3 regions of the Nocardiopsis sp. L17-MgMaSL7 genome follow, and region 1 is predicted to be linked to each of the others. Evidence: riboswitches for the same ligand, from Rfam matches in the RefSeq annotation. Region 1 holds a riboswitch; each other region holds the start of a gene.

Region 1 (7,297 bases):
CGCGCGTGCACCGACGCGCAGTACACGCAGTCGTTCACCTTGCTGGTGGCGGTGGCCGCCAGTTCCCGCTCGGCACGGGGGAGTCCCTCCCGGCTCGTGAAGACCGCCGCGTCCAGAGCCGTGCGGGCGGCCAGGACACCGGGGACGCGGGAGAGCAGGCGGAAGTACTCGCCGTTGGTCTTGCCCCGGAACGAGGCGGCCTGTTCCTCGGTGAGATCGTCGGTGCGGACCGGAGGCGGCCAGGCGGTCCAGGACAGCAGCTCCCGGGTGTACTCCACGGGTCGCTCGCCTCCGTTGGCGGCCCTACGCGAGGCGTTCTTGACCCTCCCGCGCCCCGGGGCGGTCCGGGCGGGCGGGGCCACGTGTTCCTGGCCTTGCCCCTCCAGCAACCGCAGACCGTGCACCACGCGGGCCTGGAAGGAGGTGAACGCCGCGATCTGCGAGACCACGACCACGGCATCGGTGTCCCAGCCCGCGTCGGTCAGCCCCTCCACGTCCTCGCGCACGGCCAGGGCGGGGGAGACGCTCAGCAGGTCCACGTGTCGGGCGGCCGCGCGCAGGGCGGGGTCCTCGGGCAGGTCGTCCGTGAACAGGGCCGGATCGGCGCCCAGATCCGTGTGGTGGTCCACGAGTTCGCGGGAGCCGTGCCAGCGGGCGGCGAGGGCGGCGAGCCCGTGTCGGACGGCGGGCGCGACCGGTCCAGGGCCGCCGAACAGCGCGTCCTCGGCGGCCTGGGCCCGCTCGTTGATCTCGTGTTTGGTGGTGCGCGCCCGCTCGGTGACCTCTGTCAGGGCCGCCAGTCGGCCGACGGTGTCGCCGCCGCGGAGGGGCGCCGCCCCGGGGTTGGTGCTCACAGTCTCGCCTCGTCGCTCGTGTCGGGGCTGCGGGGCGGCGAAGGCGTCAGGGGGTAGGGGGTGTCGCACGCTTGCCGCGTCACGCAGCCGGGTCGTCGTCTCCGGGGCACCCCACCGTGCAGGAGGGTTGCCGTCCAGCGAGCCGGAACTTCGCGCTGGAACTCTTGACCTGAAAAGCAACTTAGTCGATAGGAAATGTTCCCTACAAGGGATCGGGGGAGTGAGGAAGGCTACAGGGCTCCGCCCCAGGCAAGGTCGTGATGGGATGGGTCCGCTGTACGCCGACGACACCGGGGGAGAACCGTGCGCTGGACCGTCCACTCCGAGAGGCCGCTGTACACCGATCCGTGGATGGACGTCCGGATCGCGGACGTGGAGATCACCGGCGGTCGGCACCTGGAGCACCGGCTGATCCGGACGTCGCCCGGGGCGGGCGCGGTCGTCATGGACAAGGAGGACCGGGTGCTCCTGGAGTGGCGCCACCGGTTCATCCCCGACACGTGGGCCTACGAGATCCCCATGGGCGGTGTCGAGGCCGGTGAGAGCCCGGTGGACGCGGCGGCGCGCGAGGTGCTGGAGGAGACGGGTTGGCGGCCGGGGCCGTTGTGTCCACTGGTGTACGTCCAGCCCACCCCGGGGATCTCGGACTCCGCCCACCACGTCTTCTTCGCGGACACCGCCGAGTACGTGGGCGATCCCGCGGAGGACTGGGAGTCGGAGCGCGTCGAGTGGGTGCCGCTCGCCGACGTGCCCGGACTCGTGGCGGGGAGGCGACTGGTGGCGGGGACCTCGATGACGGCCCTGCTGTACCTGTACGGGGTGGGGCGCCCGACCCCGTGAACCCGCGGGGCCGTGCTGTGGCCCGTCGGGCGAAGGTGAGAACTTGGGCAACCGCCTGCGAGGTCCGGATTCGAATGGCTACTGTGGCCCCACTCGTCCCTGCGATCGTGAGGTGGCCCGTTGGTTCACGAGTCGTTGTTCGGTCTCCCCGAACTCTCCCCGGTGCCGGTGGTGATGAGCCTGGACGCCCAGCGGTACGAGCGGATGTGGAGTGTCGACGGGACCCACGAGTTCCGGCGCCGCTTCCTCACCGGGGTGCCCGCCCAGTGGTTCGTGTACCTCACCCGTCCCGAGGGGCGGCTGTGCGCGGTGATCGACCTGGGGGCGGCGATCGTGGACACTCCGCGCGAGATCGCGCGGATCGCCGAGCGCGTGAGCCCGGGTGAGGGAGCCCTCGTGGAGGAGTACCTGGCCGGGGACGGCGAGGTGGGGTACGCGATGCCCGTCCGGCGGGTGCGGGAGTTCTCCGGTTTCACCGACACGGAGCTGGACCGGATGCTCGACGGCTTCCAGCCGCCGGAGGGTCACGTCCTGGTCGACGACCATCCCGGCTGGCGGGCGGTCTGCGACAAGCTGCTCTCCGGAGCCGTGCTCCGCGAGACCACGATCAGTCCCGTGTACTGACGGCGCCTCCGGTGGCGGCACGCCGCCGGTGTGGGTAGGTCCTCCCGTGAGACGAGGAGGATCTATGACCGCATGCGATCACGACTGGACCTCGGGTCCCAACGGCGGAACGGAGCAGTGCTCGAACTGCGGGGCCATTCGGTCCCGGAACTACTGAGTTCCCGCCGCCCGAACGGCCACCCGGTCGCAGTCCGCGCAGTCGGTCCGGCACGGGGCGCCGAAGTTGTTCATGCTCATGGACTTGCAGCGGACGCACACCAGACGCCTGCCACCCGGTGGGTCGTGACGCCACTCGTGATGGCCGCGGCGGCAGATCCCCGAGGGGAGGATGCGGGTGGGGTCACTCGTGCTCATGAGGACACCGTAACCGTGGAGTACGCGGACGGGGAAGGGCGGCTCCGGAACGTCACCGAATGCGCCGCATCCGACGGTTGGGGAGAAGTGCCCGACCGCCACGGGCGCGTTCGGTCGCCTGAGCGCGGAAGGTTCCCCCGTCCCGTGATGGAGGGGGAAGCCGTGGGGGAAGGGATGGGGGAGACAGCGGACCACAAGTAGTTTAAGATTCAACTTGTTGTACTGAGTGGCCAGCCGGACGAGAAAGGGTGAAGGACATGGACGTGCGTCCCTCGGGGATTCACCACGTGACAGCGATCGCGAGCGACCCACAGGCCAACGCCGACTTCTACCTGAACGCGCTGGGCATGCGCATGGTCAAGCGGACGGTCAACTTCGACGCCCCGGAGACCTACCACTTCTACTACGGGGACCGCGCGGGCAATCCCGGCACCATCATGACCTTCTTCCCCTGGCCCGACGCGCCCAAGGGAAGGATCGGCGCGGGTCAGGCCACCACCACGACCTTCTCCGTCCCCGAGGGCTCCCTGGGCTGGTGGGCCGAGCACCTCGCCGCGCTGAACGTGCCGGCCTCCCGCCCGACCGAACGCGGCGAGGAGGACGTCCTCACCCTGCGGGACCCGGACGGACTCGTCATCGAGCTGGCCGCCAGCGCCGACCACCACGACACCGACCCCTGGGACGGGGGAGCGGTCCCCGTCGACCACGCCATCCGGGGCATCCGCGCCGTCACCCTCACCGAACACGACGCGGACGGCACCGCCCTGATGCTCGGCGACCAGCTCGGCTTCCACCTGCACAGCGAGAACGGCAACCGGATGCGGTTCCGGACCAACGACACCGGCGACGGGGTCGGCACCATCGTCGACGTCGTCGCCGACCCCGGGGCCGAGCGGGGCGTGGTCGCCGCCGGAACCGTCCACCACGTCGCCTACCGCGCCCCGGACACACCCGTTCAGGAGTCCTGGCGCCAGCGCTTGGAGGACGACGGCGTGGGGGTCACCGAGATCCGCGACCGCACGTACTTCACCTCGATCTACTTCCGCGAGCCCGGCGGCGTGCTGCTGGAGATCGCCACCGACGGCCCCGGGTTCGATTACGACGAACCGCTGCTCGAACTGGGCCGCTCGCTGAAGCTGCCGCCGTGGCTGGAGCCCAGCCACGAGCAGATCGCCGCCCGCCTGCCGCGTGTGGAGGTCGACCAGTGACCCCGCCCGCCACCTCGGTCGAGGACTTCGTCCACGTCTACGAACCGGGCACCGCGCCGGACGCGCCGACCCTGCTGCTCCTGCACGGGACCGGCGCGGACGAACACGACCTGCTGCCCCTGGGGCGGGCCCTGGCACCGGGCGCCGCGCTGCTGTCCCCGCGCGGCAGGGTCGACGAGAACGGCATGAACCGCTGGTTCCGCCGTCTGCGGGAAGGGGTCTTCGACGTCGACGACCTCATCGGGCGCACCGCCGAGCTGGCCGGTTTCGTCGGGGCGGCCACCGCCGCCTACGACCTCGACCCCGGGCGGATCGTGGTGAGCGGGTTCTCGAACGGGGCCAACACGGGCGCCGGGCTGCTCCTGCTCCACCCGGGACTGGTCGCGGGCGCGGCGCTGTTCGCGGGCGGCGCCCCGCTCCAGGGACGCGAACCCGCGCCGGTGGATCTGTCGGGGACACGGGTGTTCCTCGGTAACGGCGTGGCCGATCCCATCACGACCATTGACCAGTCCCGTCTGCTCGCCTCCCAGTTGGGGGAGCGGGGGGCGAGGGTCCTGGTCCGGGAGCACGCCGGGGGACACCAGCTGACGCCGGAGGTGCTGGCCGAGGCCCGGGACTGGTTTGCCCGCGAGGAGTTCTGAGCTCGACTCGCCGGGGACCGGCTCGGGGCCGGTCCCCGGGGTTCCCGCCCAGTCGCGGTGGCGCCCCCTGCACCCGGGCGTCACTGCTTCTCTTCGGTCCTTGGTGAATCCACGTCGTAAAGCTGGCTGTTCGGCGGGGTACGCACGCCTCCAAAGCAACCCGGCGGCAACGGACCCCGTCACCCCAACCGGCCGTAAGGGGATCACTGCTCCGGTCCCGTGACAAAGCGGTACGCGTCAGTGGCTACATTGGCTCGCGCCCCGTTCCCCGTCATGGAAGACAGCCGATGATCCTCTCTTCTCACACCGCACGGCTCCGGTGATGGACCCCGAAATCCTCGGACTGCTGTTGCTCGCCGCCGTCGCCGCGGGCTGGATCGACGCCGTCGTCGGGGGAGGGGGCCTGCTCCTGCTCCCGGCCCTCATGGTCGCCGCTCCCAACGCGCCCCTGGCCACACTGCTGGGCACCAACAAGCTCGGCGCCGTCTTCGGTACCACCTCCGCCGCCATCGCCTACGCCCGCAAGGTGAGAATCGACCGCCGTGTCGTGGTCCCCACGGCCGGGCTGGCCCTGCTCGGTTCCGGGCTGGGCGCCGCCCTGGCCACGGCGCTCACCGCCGACGTGCTCAAACCGATCATCATGGTCGTCCTGGCCGGGGTCGCCCTCCTGGTGGTGTTCCGACCCGCCATGGGCACCTCACCCGACCCGGCCCTGCGCACCCGCAACCGGATCCTGGCGGCCCTGGCCCTGGCCGGGATCGGCGTGAGTTTCTACGACGGCATCATCGGCCCCGGCACGGGCGTGTTCCTGATCATCGCCTTCACCGCGGTGCTGGGCATGGACTTCCTCCAGGCCTCCGCCTCAGCCAAGATCGTCAACGTGTGCACCAACCTCGGCGCCCTGGTGGTCTTCGGGCTCGGCGGCCACGTGGACTGGCTGCTGGGCCTGGGGCTGGCGGTCTGCACGATCCTGGGAGCCCAGGTCGGCGCCCGCATGGCCCTCCAGCGGGGATCGGGGTTCGTCCGCGGGGTCCTGCTCGTGGTGGTGCTCGCCCTGCTCGCCCGCATGGGCTGGGACGTCTTCGCCTGAGCGCGGGGTCCCGGCTGCCAACCACCGAGGCAACCGGGCCCCGGCCGCGCGCCCCTACACCGCCGGGTCCGCCCCGCCCGTCAGGGCCGCGGTGACGTCCTCGATGATCCGGTGGGCTCCGTGGTAGTTGGCCGACCCCCAGAAGTCGTAGTCCACCCGGTACAGCCGCTCGTCCTCGACCGCGCCCAGGTTGGCCCACAGTCCGCTGGAGAAGGTGGTGGGTGCGTCCGGGTACCCGGAACCGGCCAGGACGAACACCGCGTCACCGTCGGCCTGGTCGAGATTCTCGTAACTGTGCGGGACGAAGTCGGTGTCGCCCTCGCCCTCCAGCTGGGAGTCGGGGCGGGCGAAGCCCAGGTCCGCCACGATCTGGCCCGGGAACGACTCCGGTGTCTCCAAACGGATCTCGGTGTCGCTCTGAAGACGTACCAGGGACAGCTCGGTCCCGGCCGGGTCCACCCCGGCCCCGGCCAGGTCGGCCCGGGCCCGTTCGATCGCGGCGTCATAGGCGGCCACCGCCTCCCCGGCCGCGTCCTCCGCGTCCAGGATCCGGGCGACCTCCTCCAGGTGACCGCGCCAGGAACCGGTCCCCTCCCACTCCACAAGGACCGTGGGCGCGATCGACTCCAGGTTGTCCAGCATCTGGCCCTGGGTGCCGTTCGGCGTGCTCACCCCGATGATGAGGTCGGGCGCGGCGTTGGCCAGCTCCTCGATGTTGACGTCGTCCTCCACGGGCGAGCTGGTCACCAGGGTCAGTTCGGCGCCGTCCGCGTCTTCGGGTAGGAAGGGAGCCAGACCCTGGTCGGCCTCACCGGGGGTGCCCATGGTGCCGACCGCGTCGTGACCCAACAGGGTCAGGGCAGCCAGGGTGGGGCGCCACAGTACGGCGATCCGCTCGGGGGAGTCGGGGATCTCCACGCTCCCGTTGGCGCCCTCGACGGTCCGGGAGCCGCCGGACCCACCGTCGGCACCGTCGTCGGAACCCCCGCCTCCGGAGCCGCAGGCGGTCAACGTCAGGGCCCCGGCCAGGGCGAGCACGCTCAGAGAGCGCGACGGGCGTGTGAGTTCGGGCATCTGAGGGGACCCTTCCGTGCGAACAGGATGTAGGTAAGGCTAACCTGTCCGGGTGGGTTTTGGCTGATTCCGACCAGGACCTCCGCGACGCTCCGCCGGTCCCACCACGGGCGAGCCTCTCCACAACACACCCAGCACACCCAGTAAGACGAACGGGGAACCCGTGGCCCTGCGCGCGCCCGCGCCATCGCGCCCCACCCTCACCAGACGCGTCATCCGCCCCATCGGCCTCATCATCGCCCTGGGCGTTCTCGCTGTCTGCGCGCTCCTCAGCATCACCGTCGGGGCCAAACCCATCCCCGGCGCCGACGTGTGGGCCGCCCTGACCGACTACGACGGCTCCTACGACCACGACGTCATCCGCACCCTGCGCGTCCCCCGCACCGTCATCGGGATCTTCGTCGGCGCCGCGCTCGGGCTGGCCGGTGCCCTCATGCAGGCCCTGACCCGCAACCCCCTGGCCGAACCCGGCATCCTCGGAATCAACTCCGGTGCCGCGGCGGCCGTGGTCGTGGCCGCCTTCGTCTTCGGTGCCAGCGGCTCCTCCCTGGTCTGGCCCGCCTTCCTGGGCGCGGCCATCGCCGCGATCGCCGTCTACGCCCTGGGCTCACG
Region 2 (7,297 bases), on a different contig from region 1:
GACCTTGTCGCTGTCGGGGGCGCTGTGGAGTTCCCAGGCGGGTGCGCTGCCTGGGTCGGTGGCCTGCTCCGCGGGTTCTCCGGAGCCCGTGGCCCGCTCGGTCGCCCTACAGGTGGATGCCCAACTGGCGGGCGTTGCGCTGACGTCTGCGGTCGGCGCGCAGGCGGCGCAGGCGCTTGACGGTCATGGGGTCGAAGGCGAGCGCCTCAGGGCGCTCGACCAGACCGTTGAGCAGTTGGTAGTAGCGGGTCGCGGAGAACCCGAACTCGTCACGGATCGCCTGTTCCTTGGATCCCTCGAACTTCCACCACTGGCGTTCGAAGGCGAGGATGCGCTGTTCGCGCTCGGCGAGGGCCGACTGACCGTCGTCGGACGGACCGATGTTCGGCATGGGACACCCCCTGGACGGGTCATTGGTTTGTCCGGATCGGCGCGACTCATGCTAGCGACTCGACATGCCGGATGAGGAGCGCGAAACCCAGGACTGGCACCAGGGATACAGTTACGTGTCCTACCCCCCGGGTCACTTGTCCAAGCCTGGATCCTGTGCGCATGACAGAATCGCGAGGGTCCGGGGAGGGCCCGGCGCAGCACCGACCGCAACGTTCGAGGGAGCCTGACGTGCTCGGGGGCAACAGCCGTAGCAGGACACACCAGCGCCACGTGTTGGGCGCCACGGCGGGCGCCTGCGCGGCGCTCACCGTACTGGGACTGACGGCGGTTCCAGCCGCCGCCGACGTACCCGACTTCCGCCCGGAGCAGTGGGCCCTGGCCTCCATCGGAGCTCCGGAGGCCTGGGAGACCAGCCAGGGCCAGGGCGTCACCGTGGCCCTGCCGGGGGTCTCCGTGGACGAGGACCACCCCGACCTCCGGGACAACCTGGTGGTCGACACCGAGTTCGGCACGAACGGCAACGACACCGATCCCGGCACGGCGGCGGGCGCGCTGGTCGTCGGACACGGCCACGGTATGGACGCGGACGGCGGGGTGCTGGGAGTGGCCCCGGCCGCGAGGCTGCTGGTCCTGCCCACCGACGACGGTCCCGCGGAGGTCATCGGCTACGCCGTGGAGCAGGGGGCCCAGGTCGTCCTGCTCCAGGACGAGGTCGAACAGGACGAGGACCTCCAGACGGCGACCGCCTCGGCCGCGCGGAGCGGGACGCTGGTCGTCGCCCCGGCGGGCGGCGAGGCGGACCCGAACGTCCTGGCGGTGGGCGGTGTGGACGAGGAGGGCGCCCTCCTGCCCGACTCGCCCCCGGCCGAGTCGATCGACCTCCTCGCGCCCGGCGCCGAGCTGTCCACGGCCGGCCCGGACATGGGCCAGACCGACGTGACCGGCACCCCGTACGCCGCCGCGGTGGCCGCGGGCGCGGCCGCGCTGCTCACCTCCGAGTACCCGCAGCTGGGCGCCGAGCAGCTCCGTGACGCCCTGGTGGAGGGCTCCCAACAGGGCGGGCAGGGGCTGGCGTCCCTGTACCTGCCCTCGGCTGTCGCGCAGGCCTCCGGGAACGCCCAGGACATGCCGCTCGTCGACGACAACCTGGTGCAGGACGACTCCCCGACCGTTCCGGTGTGGATGTGGTTCGCGCTGGTCGGCGTGGTGCTGGCGCTGATCGTGATCCTGCTGGTGCTGTGGGTGCGCCGGACCAGCAAGGACCCCTACGGGGTGGCGGCCGAGCGGCAGGAGGAGGACCAGCGGATCGCCGCCGAGCGGGCCGAGCAGGCCAGGGCCGAGGAGCGCCCCTCCCGGCGCAAGGGCGGCCGCCGCCGCAAGAAGTAGGCGGGGCGTCGAGTCGGCTGAGGTCACACGCCCCCTGGCGGGGCGAGCCGTGGCGGATCGGGTGAAAAGCCCGTGACGCCACGGCTTTTCGTTGGTTAGGGTCCTTGCGGCACCACACACAGCTCGGCTCGGCGACACCTCGACGGTGGGAGACAGCATGGTTCGGATGCGGGACGGCAGCGCGGGCGACGCGGACTACGGGGTCATCGCCCGCACGTACACGGACCACCGGCAACCGGAACCGAGGATCGCCGAACTCCTCCACGCCGCCCTGGGAGACGCCCGGACGGTGCTCAACGTCGGGGCCGGGGCCGGGTCCTACGAACCCGCCGACCGCGACGTCACCCCCGTGGAGCCCTCGGCCAGCATGCGGGCCCGGCGCCCCGGGCACCTGCCCGCGGCGGTCGACGGCACCGCCGAGTCGCTGCCGTTCCCCGACGACTCCTTCGACGCCGCCATGACCACCTTCAGCGTCCACCAGTGGTCCGACCTCGCCAGGGGCCTGGCGGAGGTCCGCCGGGTGACCACGGGCCCTGTGGTGGTGCTGACCTGCGACCCCGCCCTGGTACGCGACTTCTGGCTATACGGCTACTGCCCGGAGGTCCTGGACACCGAGGCGCGCCGCTACCCGGAGCCGTCGGTCCTGGCCGAGGGGCTGGGAGGAACGACCACCGTCACCCGGGTGCCGATCCCGCTCGACTGCTCGGACGGCTTCAACGAGGCCTACTACGGCCGCCCCGAGGCGCTGCTCGACCCCGGGGCCCGGCAGGCCTGTTCGGCGTGGAGCTTCGTCGACGAGGCCGCGCACACCCGCTTCCACGAGGACCTCTCCCGCGACCTCCGCGACGGCACGTGGGACGCGCGCCACGGCCGCCTGCGTGAACTCCCCGAGTGGGAGGGCTCGCTCGTCCTGGTGGTCTCCACCCCTGAGGGACGCCCCCAGGCCTGACCGTCGCGTTCGGTCATGCCGCTCGGACGGTCGGTAGTGCCACGAATGCGCGTGCATATGTAAGGCACGTCGAAAGCCTTGACGCGGGTACGCCGGACGGCAAGGCTTTGTGGAATGTCGCCTCTCGAAACGCCCTCTCTGCCCTCACGAGGAGACAGGCGGGTCGCCTCCGACCCCATGGCACGCAACCTGGTGAACGGTCGCGTGCGCCTCTCCGAACCCGACCCCAAGTGGCCCTACCTGTTCCGCCAGGAGGAATCCCGTATCCGGGGCGCACTGGGGGACCGCGTGCTGTCCCTGGACCACGTCGGCTCCACAGCGGTGTCCGGCCTGGCCGCCAAACCCTGCGTGGACCTGGTCATGGCGGTCACCGACTCCGCCGACGAGACCGCCTACCTGGACGACCTGGAGAAGGTGGGATACACCCTGGTCATCGCCGAACCCGACTGGTACGAACACCGGGTCCTCAAGGGTCCCAGCGTCAACCTCAACCTCCACGTGTTCAGCCAGGGGTGCGAGGAGATCGACCGCATGCGGCTCTTCCGCGACTACCTCATCGCGGACGCCGGGGCCCGGGAACGCTACACCGCGGTCAAGCGTGAACTCTCCGAACGCACCTGGAAGCGCATCCAGGACTACGCCGACGCCAAGTCCGGCATCGTCACCGAACTCCTCGCCGAGGCCGAGGCCTGGAAGGCGGCCGCCTCCCGGACCCACTGACCGGATACCGGTCGGGCGCCCGGTGACTTACCGGATGACCGGAGTCCGACCGAGAGCCAGCGGGTCGTGGGCCGCAACATGACCCCGCCGAAGGGCGTGTCCAGCACGGGACACGCCCTCGCGTTGTTCCCGGCGTCCCGGCCGTCTCCGGCGCGCGGCGCGTCCCGACGCCCGGCACCCGTCCGGCCCCGCCGCGGCCGAGCGGCTCACATCGAACCCCGTCAGCCGTCCAGGGAACGCAGCTGCTCCTGGAACCAGCGGCGCGGCGGCAGCGCCACGGCGGCCTCGGCCAGCCGTCCCCGGCGCTCCTTGCGCTCCCCCTCGGGCATCGACAGCGCCCGGTGCAGTGCCTCGGCGGTCTCCACGGTGTCGTAGGGGTTGACCAGCAGGGCGTCCGCGCCCAGCTCGTCCGCCGCCCCCGCCTCACGCGAGAGCACCAGCACCGAGTCCCGCTCGGAGAGCACCGGGCCCTCCTTGGCGACCAGGTTCATGCCGTCCCGGATCGGGTTCACCAGCAGCACGTCGGCCATCTGGAACGAGGCCAGCGACCGCGGGTAGTCGTCGTTGACCTCCAGCACCAGCGGCGTCCACTCGGGGGTGGAGAACTCCTCGTTGATCTCCTTCGCGGTCCGCAGCACGGAGTCCGTGTACTCCCGGTACTCCGGCACGTCGCCCCTGCTCGGGTAGGCGAAGGCCAGGTGGGTGACCCGGCCCCGCCACTCCGGGTGCGCCGTCAGCAGCTCCCGGTACGCCTCCAGACCGCGCACGATGTTCTTGGACAGCTCCGTGCGGTCCACCCGGACGATCAGCCGGGTGTCGCCCACGGCCTCGCCCAGCGTCCGCCTGCGGTCCGCCACGGCGGGCTCCGAGGCGCTCTCCCGCAGCCCCTCCTCGTCCGCGCCCAGGGCGTGCACGCCCACCTCGACGATCCGGCCCCCGTGCTCCACGGTGCGCCGTTCGAGGTCGACGTCGGCGCGCAGGATCTCGGCGCAGCAGCGCAGGAACGCGTCGGCCCAGCGCGGGCTCAGGAACCCCAGCCGGTCGGCGCCGAGCATCCCCTCCAGCAGCTCCCGGGCCACCTGGGTGGGCAGCATCCGGAAGTACTCGGGTGGGGCCCACGGGGTGTGCGAGAAGTGCGCGATCCGCAGGTCCGGTCGGCGGGCGCGCAGGATGCGCGGCACCAGAGCCAGGTGGTAGTCCTGCACGGCCACGCGCGCGTTCTCGGCGGCACCGCTGACCAGCGCCTCCGCGAAGGCGTTGTTGTAGGCGGCGTAGTCCTCCCACTGGCTGCGGAACTCCGAGCCGAAGGAGGGCTTGTTCGGGGTGTCGTACAGCATGTGCTGCACGAACCACAGGGTCGAGTTGGCCACCCCGGTGTAGGCGCCCGAGAAGGTCGTCTCAGGGATGTCCAACATGTGGACTCGCATGCCGTCGAGGTCGTGCGCGAGGTCCAGACGGGCCCCCGGCGCCTCGGTGGCGGCGCGGCGGTCGGTGTCCGACAGGGCCGCGCACACCCACAGTCCGTCGATCTCGGTGGCCACGGAGATCATCCCCGAGACCAGTCCGCCGCCGCCCCGACGGTGCTCAAGCGAGCCGTCGTCGGCGGTGGAGAAGGAGACCGGGCCCCTGTTGGAGGCTATGAGGATCTGAGCCTTGTCCACGTGGTCGTCCTCTCGACGAAGGAAGCTCTGGGGATCACGCACTCCTCCTAGGTCTCGCCTACGGACAGTCGCCCCAAACCCCCTCGCGGGCAACGGTGGACACCGTCACAGGGGAGCCGGATCCGTACTCGGGTCGCGCCGCACGTGGACGGTGTCGTCTCAGCATTCGAGCCGCTTTGTGTAATCCGGATCACCCGGCATGGAAAATCGGTCAGCACCTCAGTTACAGTGACGGTGCGTTCTCGGAGAAGAACCGCCACAACTTCATATTGCTCATCCAGAGGGGTGGAGGGACCGGCCCTGCGAAGCCCCGGCAACCATCTCGACATGTGGAACCGCGATCAACGCGACCCGTCGAGGCAGGTGCCAACTCCGGCCTGGGGTCAAGGTGGCCACCAGGAAAGATGAGGGGAGACGCCTCGCCATGGCGATTGCCGCCGCTGAACCCACCTCCGTTCGCGCCTTCGGCCCCGGGACCGCGCTGTCCTGTCGGGAGTGCGGTGAGCGCTACGAACTCTCGCCGAGCTTCGCCTGCCAGTTCTGTTTCGGCCCCCTGGAGATCGCCTACGACTTCGGGCCCGTCACCCGCGAGCAGATCGAGAGCGGCCCCAAGAACATCTGGCGCTACCGCTCCCTCCTCCCGGTCCCCGACAACGTGGCCGACCTGCCCAACATGAACCCCGGCCTCACCCCCCTCGTCCGGGCCGACCGCCTCGCCGCCGAACTCGGCCTGCGCTCCCTGCACGTCAAGGACGACTCCGCCAACCCCACGCACTCCTTCAAGGACCGCGTGGTCGCGATCGCCGTCGAGGCCGCCCGCACCTTCGGGTTCACCACCCTCTCCTGCTCCTCCACCGGCAACCTCGCCGGTGCCGTGGGTGCCGCCGCCGCGCGTGCCGGATTCGACTCGTGCGTGTTCATTCCGGCCGGTCTGGAGGAGGGCAAGGTCGTCATGGCCGCCGTCTACGGCGGGAAGGTCGTGGCCATCGACGGCAACTACGACGACGTCAACCGCTTCTGCTCCGAGCTCATCGGCGACGAGGCGGGCGAGAGCTGGGGCTTCACCAACGTCAACCTGCGGCCGTACTACGCCGAGGGCTCCAAGACGCTGGCCTACGAGATCGCCGAGCAGCTCGGCTGGCGCCTGCCCGAGCAGATCGTCATCCCGATCGCCTCCGGCTCGCAGCTCACCAAGATCGACAAGGGCTTCCAGGAGCTGATCCGGGTCGGCCTCGTCGAGGACCGCCCCTACAAGGTGTTCGGCGCGCAGGCCACGGGCTGCTCGCCGGTCGCCCGCGCCTGGGCCGACGGGCACGACGTCATCCAGCCGGTCAAGCCGGACACCATCGCCAAGTCGCTGGCGATCGGCAACCCCGCGGACGGCCCGTACGTGCTGGACATCGCCAACCGCACCGGCGGGGCGATCGAACACGTGGGTGACGACGAGATCGTCGACGCCATCAAGCTGCTGGCCCGCACGGAGGGGATCTTCGCGGAGACCGCGGGCGGTGTGACCACCGGTGTCCTGCGCAAGCTGGTCCGCGAGGGCAGGCTCGACCCCGAGGCGGAGACGGTCATCGTCAACACCGGCGACGGGCTCAAGACCCTCAACGCCGTCGACTCGGGCGTCACCGCCACGATCAAGCCGTCCCTGGAGGCCTTCAAGGCCCAGGGCCTGGCCTGACCCGGACTCGCCCCACGTCCACCACCCACGTCCCAGGAGTACGAACACCATGAGCGTCAGCGTCCGCGTGCCTACCATCCTGCGCACCTACACCAACGACGCGTCCGAGGTGACCGCCGAGGGCGGCACCCTGGCCGAGGTCCTCGACCACCTGGAAGCGAACCACCCGGGCATCCTCGCCCGCGTGCTCGACGACGGCGGCAAGGTCCGCCGCTTCGTCAACGTCTACGTCGGCGACGAGGACGTCCGCTTCGAGAAGGGCCTCCAGACCGAGGTCCGGGACGGCCAGCAGATCTCGATCATCCCCGCCGTCGCCGGGGGCTGCTGACCCGCACGAGCAGTGGGCGGACCACGGGGCGGGCACCGGTCGGTGCCCGCCCCGCCGCGTGTCCGGACCCTCGTAACCTGGGAGGGAGATTCTCCAGGGGACGAGGGTGGCGATGTCGGCGACGCGGTTGTTGGTTCGGAGAGAGAAGAGATGAACCATGTGGGGCCTTTGGGGCT
Region 3 (7,297 bases), on a different contig from region 1:
AGGTAGTCGACCACGCGGCCGAGAAAGGCCTGGTGCAGACGGACCAGTTCGGTCTCGGCGGGGTCGGGCGGCGGGCAGCCGCGCGCGCTGAGGCTGACCACCGGTGATGGTTGCTCGGGCACGCGCGGGGGTTCGGTCGCTCGGAACACGGCCGTGAGGGGACCTGTCTTGGGTCCTCGGACGTCCGTCACGTTCACGCTCCCCCAGCCGGTTCGCTCGCGGGAGGCGGGCCGCGTCGTCGGTGCGGACCGGTCGGGTCCGGCGACGGCGCGCCCCACCGTCAGGGCCCGATAGTACCGTCTGGGAACGTGATCCCCAGCACACCTAAGCGTGAAATGTGACTTAGTGCGTCGAATGTGGGGTCATGCGTAACAAGGTTCCTTGAGTCCGAGGTCCCACGCCCTTCCCGAACACCCCGGAGTCGGTGCCTCCCAGCTCCCGCACCCAGCGGACCCACAGGACGCAGACTCCCCCCGAGCACAGCCCGAAGATCACCAGGGCCCACACCAGCAACCACGTCTCCACCGACGCACCTTTCGTCCCCACTGGCTGTGCCCGAGAGAGCCGGGCGCTACCGGACGTGGCCCGATTCGGCCAGAGCGCGGTGTGGGGAGAGGTGGTGTGCCAGGGCCCGGGAAGGCGCGCGGCACCGGTGAGGGCCGACCGAACGACAGCAGGCGGCCCGGACCCCGGCCGAACCGCCCGCGCACCGCAACGGGTTCAGAGCACGTTGCGGGGGTCCGGGACCGGGGCGAGGCGGCCGTCGCAGTCGGCGTACTCCCAGAGCGGGCCCCGGGCCACGAGGTCGGCGACGGCTCCGACGAGCCGGTCCACGTGCTCCTCGGTGGTCCCCACGCCCAGGCTCGCCCGCACGGCCTGCTCGTGCCCCTCGGGCAGCAGGCGGGTGGTGAGGGGGTGGGCGCAGAACAGGCCGTCCCGCACCCCGATCCCGTACTCGGCGGAGAGCGCGGCGGCCAGGAGGTCGGCGGGCAGGCCGTCGACCACGAAGGACACGATCCCGACCCGCGCGTGCTCGGGGTCCCACAGGGACAGTTCGTGCACGCCCTCGATCTCGCCCAGCCCGGCGCGCAGGCGCTCCAGGAGCGCGGCCTCGCGGATGTGCTGGAGGGAGAGAGTCTCGGTGGTGAAGGTGTCGCAGGCCGCCGCCAGTGCCACGGCTCCCAGGACGTTCGGGCTGCCCGCCTCGTGTCTGGCAGGGAGGTCGTTCCACTGGACGTCGTGTTCGGTCACCCGGCGGGTGGCGCCCCCGCCCGCGAGGTAGGGGGCGGCGGCGGAGAGCCAGTCGGCGCGGCCCGCCAGCACCCCCGAGCCGAAGGGGGCGTAGAGCTTGTGACCGGACAGCGCCACGTAGTCCGCGCCGGTCGCGGCGAGGCTGAACGGCAGGTGCGGCACGTACTGGGCGGCGTCCACCACCACGCGGGCGCCCTCGGCGTGGGCGGCCTCCACCAGCTCCTCGACCGGCCAGATCTCACCGGTGACGTTGGAGGCGGCGGTGACGCACAGCAGCCGGGGACCCTCGGGCTCCTCGGCGAGCGCGGTGCGGGCGGCGGTGACGGCCGCCTCGGGCGACGCGGGCAGCGGGAGCCGGACCACCTTCCCGGCGCGCGAGGCCGGGTGCTCCCACGGGAGGAGGCTGGCGTGGTGCTCGGACTCGAAGACCACCACGGTGCAGCCCTCGGGGACGGCGCGGGCCAGCAGGTTCACGGCGTCGGTGGTGCCGCGCACGAACACGACCGCGTCAGCGGAGCCGGACGCGTCGGCCTCCGTGCGCACGCCCAGGAACCGGGAGACGCTGCGGCGGGCGCGTTCGTAGGCGTCGGTGCTGACCTGTGAGTGGTGCCCGGCGCCCCGGTGGACGCTGGCGTAGTAGGGCAGGGCGGCGGCGAGCGCGTCGGCGACGCTGGTCAGACACGGGGCACTGGCGGCGTAGTCGAAGTTCGCGTAGTCCACGTACTCGCCGGTGACCAGCGGGGTCCCACCCTCGGCTGTGACGATCGCGCACTCGGTGCGGGCCCTGGCGTCGCGGGCCGCGTCCCTGGCGGCGGAACGGCTGGAGCGCGTGGAGTCGAACGGGATGACAGTGGTCATGGGGCACCTCTTCTGTGGGTCGTGGGACCCACGGGGTACGCCGATGACGGCCGCGCCTCAGGGGTCCGCGCTTGTCTGACACGGTCGTGTCGGGACCTGGTCCTCACCCGGGGCACCCCACCGCGGAAGGAGGGTTGCCGACCAGCTAGCCGGGGCTTGTCGCTGGTACTCGTGACCTGTGCCGAAATGTAACACAAGCTCCCGTGGGCGCGCATCCGCGCCCGTGTGCCCCGGGCCACCCCCGCCCTTGACACCGACCGTCCCGGCTGGGCCATACTGATCGGGAACTGCCCTCACGTCGCGGGTGTCCGGTTTCCCCCGGCTGCCCTTCAGACGCGAGACTCCAGTGAGTCGGAGTTTTCGCGTGCCCGCAGACAAGAGGTGCTCTTCCTTTGTACGGCGACGACCGTGTTCAGCAGCTTTTCCGCAACCCGAGGGTTGTGCTCATCTCCGGCTACGCCCGTCTTCCCGACTCGGTGGCGAGCCATTCCCAGTACCAGCGGCTCGGGGTCGTGCTCGCGGTGGACTCCGCGGACGGCCGGATCGTGGCCGCGGACACCACGCTCCTGACCGACCTCGCCAAGGACTTCTTCCGTGCCCTGGTCGAGGGCGCCTCGGTGACCGACGACATCGCGGAGATCGTCCAGCGGGTCCAGACGCGCTACGCGGGCCAGTCCGGCGCCGCGCTCACCACCGCGCTCCGCCGCTGCCTGGAGACCTACTACCAGCTGCGGGACGGCGACCAGCTGCCCTGCGGCCCCGAGGATCCCGCCAGCCTCGACGGCAAGGAGTGACCCCCCATGAGTGAGACCAGTCCCCAGCCCGCCCCCGCGGACGGAACAGGGGAGGACGCCCCGCTCCCCCTCGCCGGAGTGCGGATCGCCGACCTGTCCCGCGTGCTCGCGGGCCCCTACGCCACCATGCTGCTCGCGGACATGGGCGCCGAGGTGGTGAAGGTGGAGCAGCCCGGTCGGGGCGACGACACCCGTTCCTGGGGTCCGCCCTACGCCGAGCCCACCGAGGAGCACCGGGCGGACCACTCCCCCGGCGAGGCCGCCTACTTCCTGTCCGTGAACCGGAACAAGCGGAGCCTGGCCGTGGACCTGAAGGACCCCGAGGGTCTGGCCGCCGTCCAGGAGCTGTGCGCCACCTCGGACGTGGTGATCCAGAACTTCCGGCCCGGGGTGATCGACCGGCTCGGCCTGGGGTACGCGCAGGTCAGCGCGCGCAATCCGGCGGTCGTGTACTGCTCGGTGAGCGGGTTCGGCCCGGAGCACGATCCCGCCACCCGCCCCGGGTTCGACATCGTCGTGCAGGCCGAGAGCGGGCTGATGGCCACGACCGGCCCCGCCGACGGTCCGGCGAGCAAGGTGGGTGTGGCGCTCACCGACGTCCTGACCGGCCTGAACGCGGCAGTGGGCATCCTCGGCGCGCTCATGCGGGCCCGGGTGACCGGACGCGGCGAGAACATCAGCGTCTCGCTGGTCAACTCCACCCTGTCGAGCCTGGTCAACCTGGCACAGCAGGCGCTGGTCACCGGAGCCGAACCGGCGCGTGTGGGCAACGCCCACACGACCATCGTGCCCTACCAGGTGTTCCCCACCAAGGACGCGGAGGTGGTGATCGCCGCCGGGAACGACGCCCTGTACCAGCGGCTGTGCGCCGCGATCGACCGCCCCGACCTGGGCCGGGACCCCCGGTACGCCACCAACCCGGAACGGGTGGCGCACCGGGACGAACTGGTCGCGGAACTCTCGGCGACACTGCGGGAACGGCCGGCCGAGCACTGGATGGGGGTCCTGGTCGGGGCCGGGGTCCCGGCTGGCAGGGTCCGCGGGGTACTGGACGCGCTGCGCACCGCCGACGCCAACGGCGACGACGTCCTGCGCACGGTGGAACACCCCACGGCCGGACCGTTGGAACAGGTGCGGGCGGGCTTTCGCATGGAGCACACCCCCGTGCCGATGACCGCCCCTCCGCTGCTCGGACAGCACTCGGAGCGGGTCCTGGCCGAGCTCGGCCTGACCCCGGACCGGATCGCGGCGCTCCTGGCCAGCGGCGCCGTCCAGCAGACCGACGTCGGCTGAGCCGGGGCCCGCGCCCCGGCACCGACCCCACACACGCAAGCACCACGAAGGGACACCCACCATGAGCGACTCCAAGCGCAGGGCCGCCGCCCCCGACCCCCTCGACTTCCTGGCCGTGGACGCCGAGCTCTCCGACACCGAGCGCGACATCCGCGACGCCGTCCGCGAGTTCTCCACCCGTGAGCTCCTGCCCAACGTCGCCGACTGGTTCGAGGCCGGAACCCTCCCGGACCCGCGCGGGCTGGCCAAGGCCTTCGGTGACCTGGGAGTGCTCGGCATGCACCTGGACGGCTACGGCTGCGGCGGTTCCAGCGCGGTCGCCTACGGCCTGGCCTGCAGGGAGCTCGAGGCGGTGGACTCCGGTCTGCGCAGCTTCGTGTCCGTGCAGGGATCGCTGGCCATGGCCGCCATCCACAAGTTCGGTTCGGAGGAGCACAAGAACGAGTGGCTGCCGAAGATGGCCGCCGGTGAGGCGATCGGCTGCTTCGGACTGACCGAGCCCGACTCCGGCTCCGACCCCGGCTCCATGCGCACGCGCGCCCGCCGTGACGGCTCGGACTGGGTCCTCAACGGCACCAAGATGTGGATCACCAACGGTTCGGTCGCCGACGTCGCCGTGGTGTGGGCCGCCACCGAGGACGGGATCCGGGGCTTCGTGGTGCCCACGGACACCCCCGGGTTCTCGGCCAACGTGATCCACAGGAAGCTCTCGCTGCGCGCCTCCATCACCTCCGAGCTGGTCCTGGAGGACGTGCGCCTGCCCGCCGACGCCGTCATGCCCGCGTCGAAGGGGCTCGGGTCGCCGCTGTCCTGCCTGAACGAGGCCCGCTACGGCATCGTGTGGGGCGTGGCCGGTGCCGCCCGCGCCTGCTACGAGGCGTCCCTGGACTACGCGAAGACGCGTGAGCAGTTCGGCAAGCCCATCGGCGGGTTCCAGCTCACCCAGCGCAAGCTCGCCGACATGGTCGTGGACGTCAACCACGCCTCGATGACAGCGCTGCGGATCGGCCGGCTCAAGGACGAGGGGAACTGCCACCACAACCACGTGAGCTTCGGGAAGTTCGCCAACGTGGCGGCGGCGCAGCGGGTGGCCCGGACCGCGCGCGGCATCCACGGTGCCAACGGGATCACCCTGGAGTACCCGGTGATGCGTCACATGGTGAACCTGGAGACGGTGGCCACCTACGAGGGCACGGAGGAGATCCACGCGCTCAGCATCGGCCAGTCCGTGACCGGCGTCTCGGCGTTCCGGTAGGGCGGCGGGCACCCCTCGGGTGCCATCGGTGGCCGGAAACCATCACAATGGGAGCATCCGATCGAGGGAGTTGCCGAAGATGGTGAACGAACCGACGAAGCGGTTCGAGATGACGAAACTGCGGCGGACCGCCAACGCCTTCGTCAGCGGCTTCGTCAAGTACGGGGCCTGCCCGCCGGAGCTGCACCTGCTCACCACGCGTGGGCGCACCTCCGGTTTCCTGCGCACCATCCCGCTCAGTGTCCTGGACAGTGAGAGCGGACGGTACCTGGTCTCTCCGTACGGCGAGGTCGGCTGGGTGCGCAACATCCGCAAGGACGGTTTCGCCACCCTGCGCCAGGGCGGCTGGATCGAACTGGTGAGTGTGCGGGAGCTCGGCCCGGCCGAGGCGGCTCCGGTGCTCAAGGAGTACCTGGACAACCCCAGGTCCGCGGTCGTGGGCCCGTACTTCGACGCCCCGCCGGAGGCCCCGGAGCAGGCGTTCGAGGCCGAGGCCGACCGGCACCCGGTCTTCCAGATCGTGCGGTCCACGACGATCCGTCTGTAGAACCGCGCTGAGCCCCGGTCACCCGGAACTCGGGTGGCCGGGGCTCAGCCGTGCGGGTCAGCGCGCGGGGCGCAGCAGGGCCGTGCCCCGGTCGAGCGGCGTGTAGCCCACGGTCGCGTACGTCATGGCCGGGGTCGGGTAGGCCTCGTTCGGTGTGGTGTTGATGTACACCCGGTCCCCGCCCCGACGCGCGGTCAGGGCGCACGCCGTGAGGGCGAGCGCGACGGCCAGGCCCCGGCGCCGGTGCGCGGGGACCACGCCGAGGGGTTCGATCTCCGAGCAGCGGTTCTCCGGGTCCCACCACACGACGCAGCAGGCGGCCAGCGACCCGCCGGGGGCCTCCACCACCAGGTCGAGTTCGCGGTCGTACAGCAGCGCGGCGCGGGTGTTGTCGTACCGTTCCCGACTGAACCGGCTGGTCAGGTCCGGGTTCACCGTGCCCACGCGCTCGGGCCAGGGCAGGTCGGAGGGCTTCCAGGCGGTGCGGTGGCACTCCACCCGGGCCTCCTCCTCGCCCTCACGCACCGCGCGGATCCGGTAGCCGTCCGGCAGGTGGATCTCCTCCTCGGTGGCGTCGCGGCTCATCCACTCACCGAAGGTGTTGTCCTTCCCGAGGGCGAAACCGGCCTTCTCCGCGAGGTCGCGGAGCACGGTGTCCCCCTGGAAGGCCAAGAGCTCCACTGCGGCGTCACCGGTTCGGGCCAGGGCCCAGTCCAGGAGCGCGGCCCCGGCCTCGGGGTCGTCGGAGGCGCCCACGGCAGAGACGGTGGCGAGGGACCGCAGGGCGTCGGGGCCCTCGACCACGGCCCAGCCCACGACCTCACCGTCCCGGCGGGCCACGGCCGCGTTCTCGGACGTGAACTCCTCGGTGGCCAGCTGCCAACCGAGGCCGCCGGGGTGGGGGGACTTCGGCCACAGGCGCTGGGCGAGGGCCTCCAGGGAGCGTGCGTCCCCGGGGCGGAGCGGGCGGACGTCGAGCATGGGGGGCTGCCTTCCCTCGGAGTGGTCCCAGGCACGTTAGCCCACGGGATCTCCCCCGCTCCACCGGTTTTCCGGGGCCGCCGCACCGCCCTCGCGGGGTGGCCGAGGGTCAGTTGCGGACGCGGAACACGTCGTAGACGCCGTCGACCCCGCGTACCGCGCGCAGCACGCTGCCCAGGTGCGTGGGGTCGGCCATCTCGAAGGTGAAACGGCTCTGCGCCACCCGGTCGCGGCTGGTCTGGACCGTCGCCGACAGGATGTTGACGTGCTGGTCGGAGAGTACGCGGGTGATGTCGGAGAGCAGACGCGAGCGGTCCA

What was found. A riboswitch is a leader RNA that binds a small molecule or an ion and turns the genes downstream of it on or off. The one in region 1 is predicted to bind S-adenosylmethionine.
Region 2: linked by a shared signal. The riboswitch ahead of thrC (threonine synthase) and the one ahead of BDW27_RS06015 (peroxidase-related enzyme) in region 1 are both predicted to bind S-adenosylmethionine.
Region 3: linked by a shared signal. The riboswitch ahead of BDW27_RS00195 (aminotransferase class V-fold PLP-dependent enzyme) and the one ahead of BDW27_RS06015 (peroxidase-related enzyme) in region 1 are both predicted to bind S-adenosylmethionine.

Annotation. Positions count from the first base shown of each region.
Region 1 is NZ_QGTF01000003.1:127,834-135,130, reverse strand. Features, by position in the region: gene BDW27_RS06015 (peroxidase-related enzyme) at 1-854, opposite strand, end outside; SAM riboswitch class IV at 917-1,024, opposite strand; gene BDW27_RS06010 (NUDIX hydrolase) at 1,158-1,694, shown strand; gene BDW27_RS06005 (hypothetical protein) at 1,815-2,318, shown strand; gene BDW27_RS06000 (hypothetical protein) at 2,469-2,672, opposite strand; gene BDW27_RS05995 (ring-cleaving dioxygenase) at 2,930-3,880, shown strand; gene BDW27_RS05990 (alpha/beta hydrolase) at 3,877-4,521, shown strand; gene BDW27_RS05985 (TSUP family transporter) at 4,844-5,611, shown strand; gene BDW27_RS05980 (iron-siderophore ABC transporter substrate-binding protein) at 5,666-6,685, opposite strand; gene BDW27_RS05975 (iron ABC transporter permease) at 6,849-7,297, shown strand, end outside.
Region 2 is NZ_QGTF01000006.1:242,410-249,706, reverse strand. Features, by position in the region: gene BDW27_RS12830 (DUF3263 domain-containing protein) at 107-391, opposite strand; gene BDW27_RS12825 (S8 family serine peptidase) at 622-1,779, shown strand; gene BDW27_RS12820 (class I SAM-dependent methyltransferase) at 1,937-2,728, shown strand; gene BDW27_RS12815 (GrpB family protein) at 2,843-3,448, shown strand; gene BDW27_RS12810 (trehalose-6-phosphate synthase) at 3,670-5,109, opposite strand; SAM riboswitch class I at 5,380-5,520, shown strand; gene thrC (threonine synthase) at 5,534-6,793, shown strand; gene BDW27_RS12800 (ubiquitin-like small modifier protein 1) at 6,843-7,121, shown strand.
Region 3 is NZ_QGTF01000001.1:39,280-46,576, forward strand. Features, by position in the region: gene BDW27_RS00185 (SAM-dependent methyltransferase) at 1-191, opposite strand, end outside; gene BDW27_RS00195 (aminotransferase class V-fold PLP-dependent enzyme) at 721-2,109, opposite strand; SAM riboswitch class IV at 2,172-2,286, opposite strand; gene BDW27_RS00200 (DUF3870 domain-containing protein) at 2,502-2,903, shown strand; gene BDW27_RS00205 (CaiB/BaiF CoA-transferase family protein) at 2,910-4,196, shown strand; gene BDW27_RS00210 (acyl-CoA dehydrogenase family protein) at 4,258-5,451, shown strand; gene BDW27_RS00215 (nitroreductase/quinone reductase family protein) at 5,531-5,998, shown strand; gene BDW27_RS00220 (GNAT family N-acetyltransferase) at 6,056-6,979, opposite strand; gene BDW27_RS00225 (bifunctional (p)ppGpp synthetase/guanosine-3',5'-bis(diphosphate) 3'-pyrophosphohydrolase) at 7,089-7,297, opposite strand, start outside.